Linked DNA regions of Prochlorococcus marinus XMU1404. The protein of the gene in region 1 interacts with the protein of each later gene in a pairwise test. Links are inferred from orthologs where the notes say so. Each region holds a gene or a part of one and is shown on either strand. Other genes may lie near its edges.

Region 1 (4,018 bases):
TACTGGGTGACTGCTTGTTTAGGGGTAACACTTGGTTATCACAGATTGTTATCACACAGATCGTTCATTGTTCCAAGATGGTTAGAAAGATTTTTCGCTACCTGTGGAGCTATAAGTTGCCAGCATGGTCCTATTGATTGGGTGGGTTTGCATAGGCATCACCACTCTTTTTCAGATACAGAAGTAGATCATCACAACAGCAAAAAAGGGTTTTGGTGGAGTCATATGGGTTGGATGTTCAAAGACGTTGAAGCATTAAAAACTGTTCCAAAACTAAGCGCAGATTTAATTAAAGATCCATACTATAGATTTCTAAATAAATATTTTTTATTTTTACAAATTCCTATTGGACTTTCTTTGTATGCAATAGGGCAAAAATTAGGAGTTGGAGGTTGGTCTTTGGTGCTATGGGGAATTCCATTGAGGCTTGTGGTTGTATATCACATAACTTGGCTAGTAAATTCGGCTACTCATTGTTGGGGCAAAGCGCCATTTGAAAGTGGTGATTCATCGAAAAACAATGCGTGGGTTGCTGCACTAACATTTGGAGAGGGTTGGCATAATAACCATCATGCATTTCCTAATTCAGCAAAACAAGGATTATTTAGAGGTCAAATAGATATCACTTGGGAACATATTAAGATTCTTGCGAAATTAGGTCTTGCAAAAAAAATAAAGTTACCCTCTAGGTCTTATTATTAATTATATTGTTCAATATTTTTATGGCTAAAAAAGTACAAGTCGCATTAACTGAATCAATCAGCTCACTTGGTAAAGAGGGAGATTTAGTTGAAGTAGCACCAGGATACGCAAGAAATTTTCTCTTACCTTATGGCAAGGCAATGAATGTAACACCAGCAGTTCTAAAACAAATTGAAAGGAAAAAAGAAAAAGAAAAAGTTGCTGCTGAAAAATTGAAACAAGAAGCTTTAGATTTTCAAACTGCATTATCAACAATTGGCAGATTCACTATTAAAAAACAAGTTGGAGAAGATGGTGTGCTTTTTGGAACAGTTACCAATGGGGACGTTGCCGAAGCAATAAAAGCAGCAACAAAAAAAGAAATTGATAGAAGAAACATCACAGTTCCTGATATTCATAATTTAGGTTCATTTACTGCAAAAATAAAATTACATCAAGAAGTAAATGCAGAAGTAAATATTGAAGTAACAAGTTAATCAATTTGTTGCATTATTTTGAAAAGTAGCCAGAGTATATATCTAAGCAATTAAAGATATGGTTTCGGTACCTTTTCCAAATAATGGGCAAAATAAAAACTTTAAAAAAGATTTTAATAGTGAAAATAATGGGTTAGTCCCGCCTCAAAACGTTCAAGCAGAGGAAGCAGTTCTTGGTGGCATACTTCTTGATCCAGACGCGATCGGAAGAATTGCAGACTTAATTAAACCTGAAGCTTTTTATATAAATGCCCATCAAGAGATTTATAGAACAGCATTAATGTTGCATACCCAGGGTAAACCAACTGATTTAACATCAATGAGTGCTTGGTTAGCAGATAATGGATCACTAGAAAAAATTGGAGGGAACAGCAAACTAGTAGAACTAGTTGAAAATGTTTCCTCTACAGCTTCCATAGAACAAGTTGCTAATTTAATTAACGACAAATTCATGAGAAGGCAACTTATAAGATCTGGAAATGAGGTGGTTCAACTAGGTTTTGATCAGACTCAAGATACTAATGAAGTTCTAGATAAAGCGGAGCAAAAAATATTTGAAATCAGTCAAGAAAAACCTTCAAAAGGTCTTACTCAAGCAGCTGAAATCCTTACAAGTACTTTCAATGAAATAGAGTCCAGATCATTAGGTACTTCAGTAGCTGGAATTCCTGTAAATTTTTACGACCTTGATGCGATGACCCAAGGCTTTCAAAGAAGTGATTTAATAATCGTTGCTGGAAGACCTTCAATGGGGAAAACTTCAATGGTTCTTAATTTGGCTAAGAATGTAGCACAATCTCAAGATCTACCTGTTTGTGTGTTTAGCCTTGAAATGAGTAAAGAACAGTTGACATATAGATTACTTTCAATGGAAGTTGGAATCGAGAGTGGCAGGCTAAGAACAGGAAGATTACAGCAAGATGAATGGCCTTTACTTGGAGAAGGTATCAATTCACTAGGTCAATTACCAATATTTATAGATGACAAACCTAACTTAAGTGTTTTAGAGATGAGATCTCTGTGCAGAAGATTAATAGCTGAACAAAAAAAAGAATTAGGATTAATTGTGATTGATTACCTCCAATTGATGGAAGGATCAACCCCTGATAATAGGGTGCAAGAACTTTCACGAATAACAAGAGGCCTTAAAAGCATGGCTAGGGAATTAAAAGTGCCCGTAGTAGCTTTATCTCAGCTTAGTAGAGGAGTAGAATCTAGAACAAATAAAAGGCCAATGTTAAGCGATCTGAGAGAATCAGGATCTATTGAACAAGATGCCGATTTAGTATTAATGATTTATAGAGACGAATACTATAATCCAGAGACTGAAGATAGAGGAATTACAGAGATCATTGTCACTAAACATAGAAATGGACCCGTGGGAACTGTTAAATTATTATTTGAACCTCAATTCACGAGATTTAGGAATTTAGCTAATTAAATCGATCCTAATAATGCAAGATCATCAATCAAAAAATGAATCTTTCGACATTATCGTCATTGGAGGAGGGCATGCGGGATGTGAAGCAGCTATAACAACAGCAAAATTAGGTTTTTCTACAGCCTTATTCACAATCAATTTAGATAGGATTGCTTGGCAACCGTGCAACCCTGCAGTTGGGGGACCAGCAAAAAGTCAGTTGGTGCATGAAGTTGATGCATTAGGAGGCATTATTGGGAAATTAGCTGATGAGACAGCAATCCAAAAAAGAATATTAAATGCGAGTAGAGGGCCAGCTGTATGGGCATTAAGAGCACAAACAGATAAAAGAGAATACTCCAAAAAAATGATCGAAATACTACAAAATACAGATAATTTATCTTTGAAAGAAGCAATGATTACTGAACTAGATATTGAAAAAACTGAAGAAATTGGATTGAACTCAAAAAAAATTGTAAAAAAAAGAATAAAGGGTGTTAAAACATTTTTTGGTAGTTATTATTCAGCGAAATCAGTCATCATAACGGCTGGTACTTTTTTAGAAGGCAAAATATGGATAGGCAATAAATCAATGTCAGCTGGTAGATCGGGCGAACAAGCAGCACAAGGTCTTACTCAAAATTTGCACGAAATTGGTATCAAAACAGAACGTTTAAAAACAGGCACTCCAGCAAGAGTTGATAAAAGAAGTATCAGTTTTGATGAATTAGATATTCAACCTAGTACTGCAGCAGATAAATATTTTTCATTTGACCCAGATATCAAAAATAATATGCCCCAAGTTAGTTGTCATATCACAAGAACAACTTCTCAAACACATCAACTAATTCGAGACAATTTACATTTAACACCCATTTATGGAGGTTTTATTGAAAGTAAAGGGCCAAGATATTGTCCATCAATTGAAGATAAAATCGTTAAATTCGCTGATAAAGAATCACATCAAATTTTCTTAGAACCAGAAGGAATTAATACTCCCGAAATATATGTTCAAGGATTCTCTACAGGTTTACCAGAAAATATTCAACTAGAACTTTTAAGAACCTTGCCTGGATTAAGTGAATGTAAAATGTTGCGACCAGCATATGCTGTCGAGTATGACTATATACCTGCAACACAGCTCCAAACATCACTCGAAACGAAAGAAATTGAATATTTATATAGCGCTGGACAAATTAATGGAACTACTGGTTATGAAGAAGCAGCAGCACAAGGATTGGTTGCAGGAGTCAATGCGACAAGAAAAATAAACAAAAAAGATCCAATAATCTTCACTAGAGAAAGCAGCTATATAGGAACAATGATCAATGATTTAATTACTAAAGATCTAAAGGAACCATACAGAGTTCTTACTAGTAGGAGTGAATATAGATTAACTCTTAGAGGAGATAATGCAGAT
Region 2 (2,881 bases), on another replicon or contig:
TATATTGATAAAAGGTAAGTATGGATGTCTTGATATTATTTTTGTTGATAAGCCAATAAGCCAATAACCTCCATCATTGGATGGCCCTAAAATAAGATCATTATGTTTTAGCTCTCTTAAAGTAGTTAATAAATCTAAGTGGCATAAATCTGGTAGGTCAGTACCAATAAAAATAATATTTTTTATCTTATTTTGATCACAATATTTTTTGTTGATAATTATTTGCCTTTTCATTTTTTCTCCCAAGCAGCCTTTTCCCTGTAAATTAAACTTTTTAATTCCTAATTCTGTAGACCATCTTTTACAACTCTTTTCCCCTAACCCTGAAATCGCTATAGAAATATCAATTAGCTTAATTTTTTGGAGAGATTTAGCTACTGAAATAGTGTGATTAGTCATTACACTTTGTACTTTTGCAGAATTACTTTTACCTATATCTTTCGCTAATCTTGTTTTGCATCTCCCAAAACCATGCCATTTTGCCATGATAATAAGTAATCCTTTATCCAATACTTCAGAAAGCTTTTTAACAATTATATGTCTATAAAAATAGAAAATTTATTTTTTTTAATTTAGATGATGCTTTGTTAAGTAATTTTAAATTTATCGTGATCTTATGATTTGACAATGGCCAATTATTAAATTCCAACTAGATTAATAATCTACAGAAAAAAATTTTGCAAGCAACTAATCCTATTTGGGCGGAAGTTCAACAATTACTTCAAAAAACTTTAAGTAAGCCTTCATTTGAGACGTGGATAAGGCCTGCTAAATTTGATTGCTTTGAAAAAGGTTTATTGACTTTGATCGCTCCAAACACATTTTCCAGTGATTGGTTAAGGAAGAATTATTGTGAAACTATCGAAAAGGCTGCAAAAGAAATTTGCGGACATGATGTAAAAGTCGTTTTTAAATCTGAAACAAATAGTATCAACGATTTAATAAATAAAGATAACTTAAATGAGAGAAACGTTAATCATATAGCAAAATCTTTTTCTAATAAAAGCCAAGATAACTCTTCAAAAAATCGATCTAAAAATCCTAATGGTTTAAATTTTCGCTACGTTTTTAAAAGATTTGTTGTGGGTCCAAATAGTAGGTTAGCTCACGCTGCAGCTTTAGCAGTTGCCGAATCTCCCGGAAGAGAATTCAATCCTTTATTTATTTGTGGTGGAGTAGGCCTAGGTAAAACTCATTTAATGCAAGCAATAGGTCATTATCGAGTAGAAATTGATCCAGAAGCAAAAGTTAAATATGTATCTACAGAGACTTTTACTAACGATGTTATTAGTGGCATAAGGAGAGATGGAATGACTGCTATTAGAGATAAATATAGAAATGTAGATTTGATCTTAATAGACGATATACAATTCTTGGAAGGTAAAGAGTATACACAGGAAGAATTCTTTCATACTTTTAACGCTCTTCACGAATCAGGAAGTCAAATAGTTATTGCAAGTGATAGACCTCCAAATCAATTATCTGGAATTCAAGAGAGATTGATTTCTAGGTTCTCAATGGGTATGACTGCAGATATTCAACCTCCTGACCTTGAGACTAGGACAGCTATTCTTCAAAAAAAGGCAGAACAAGAGAGGTTGAGTCTTCCAAGAGATTTAATTCAATTTATAGCTGGAAGATTCACTTCGAATATTCGAGAATTAGAAGGAGCATTTACAAGAGCTGTTGCATTCGCTTCAATTACAGGTTTGCCTATGACAGTTCAATCAATAGCCCCAATGCTTGATCCCAATAGCGTTGGAGTAGTTGTTACTCCAAAACAAGTTATTAATAAAGTTTCAGATTTCTTTAAAGTTTCTACCGATGAATTGATAAGTTCAAGTAGAAGAAAACCCGTAAGTCAAGCTAGACAAATCGGTATGTATCTTATGCGACATGGCACTGATCTAAGCTTACCAAGAATTGGAGATGAATTTGGGGGTAAAGACCATACAACAGTTATGTACGCAATTGAACAAGTTGAAAAAAAATTATCCACTGATCCTAATATTGCTAGCCAAGTTCAAAAAATAAGGGATTTGCTTCAAATAGATTCAAGAAAAAATTCATAATTTATTATAAATGAAATTTTTAGGATCTTGATCATATCTATGCTTGAGGGGTAGCCTATCAATTTCATTGTCATCACTTTGTAATTCAATTTTATTTAATGATTGTCTCAATAACCTTGCAGAAATAATTGGCATATCTCTTGGAACTGAGATCCTATTTTTTAAATATCTTAGAGATTTTCCTGAAAGTTTATCAGGGATTTTTAATTCACCTGTGATCATGTGAGTTAATGCTGATCTTAATGATTCCTCAAAGAATTCTTTATTATATGGGTTAACTTTTAGTAAATTATCTTTATGCTTTATTACTCTTTTTAAAGCAATTTTAGCGTAATATTTTGAATCATATTTTTTATTGAATTCAAAATCACCAAGACCCTCTCCAGTATCTATTGACTCAGAGAAAGCAATCTGTTCTTTATTGGTTTCTTTATAGCATCCTCCCATTTGAGGGGGTAAATCATGAGAGTGCGTATGAAAATCACCCTGTGTACCTGTATAAGCACTTTTCCCTTCAAATTGGGTAAGCCAGTTGTTAACATTTCTATAATTAGATCTTAAATTAAATCCTTTATAGTAAATCAAAGAAGCATTCATTCTTTCCATGTAAGGAATAAAAATAATATCTCCAATACCAGGTTCAATTTCACTTGAATGAGAAACTACCGGATCAACAAACCCTGATTCTGATCTACTTAGGATTTCATCAAATTTGCAAATAGATTCTTCCAATCTTTTTTTTCTAAAAGAGTTATCAATAAAATTAAAGCTTTCTCGGCAAAGCCAATTACACCAGGATCTGAAAATTT

Evidence for each region.
Region 2: the proteins of dnaB (region 1) and dnaA interact in binary tests that used the Escherichia coli proteins (3 or more experiments, as listed by UniProt). The link is inferred for Prochlorococcus marinus XMU1404 from one-to-one orthologs.

The regions. Positions count from the first base shown.
Region 1 is NZ_JAAORE010000003.1:534,657-538,674, forward strand. What follows is about bases 538-3,427. They hold dnaB (replicative DNA helicase), read left to right. Parts: upstream 538-1,236; coding sequence 1,237-2,619; downstream 2,620-3,427. Other genes in these bases: HA144_RS09245 (acyl-CoA desaturase), read left to right, coding at 538-702; rplI (50S ribosomal protein L9), read left to right, coding at 723-1,178; mnmG (tRNA uridine-5-carboxymethylaminomethyl(34) synthesis enzyme MnmG), read left to right, coding at 2,633-3,427. Outside these bases: more of HA144_RS09245, read left to right, coding at 1-537; more of mnmG, read left to right, coding at 3,428-4,018. UniProt on the Escherichia coli protein: The main replicative DNA helicase, it participates in initiation and elongation during chromosome replication. Travels ahead of the DNA replisome, separating dsDNA into templates for DNA synthesis.
Region 2 is NZ_JAAORE010000001.1:542,420-545,300, forward strand. The notes cover bases 12-2,874. They hold dnaA (chromosomal replication initiator protein DnaA), read left to right. Parts: upstream 12-677; coding sequence 678-2,072; downstream 2,073-2,874. Other genes in these bases: HA144_RS03105 (TIGR04282 family arsenosugar biosynthesis glycosyltransferase), read right to left, coding at 12-486; HA144_RS03115 (glutathione S-transferase), read right to left, coding at 2,067-2,874. Also shown: more of HA144_RS03105, read right to left, coding at 1-11; more of HA144_RS03115, read right to left, coding at 2,875-2,881. UniProt on the Escherichia coli protein: Plays an essential in the initiation and regulation of chromosomal replication. Binds in an ATP-dependent fashion to the origin of replication (oriC) to initiate formation of the DNA replication initiation complex once per cell cycle.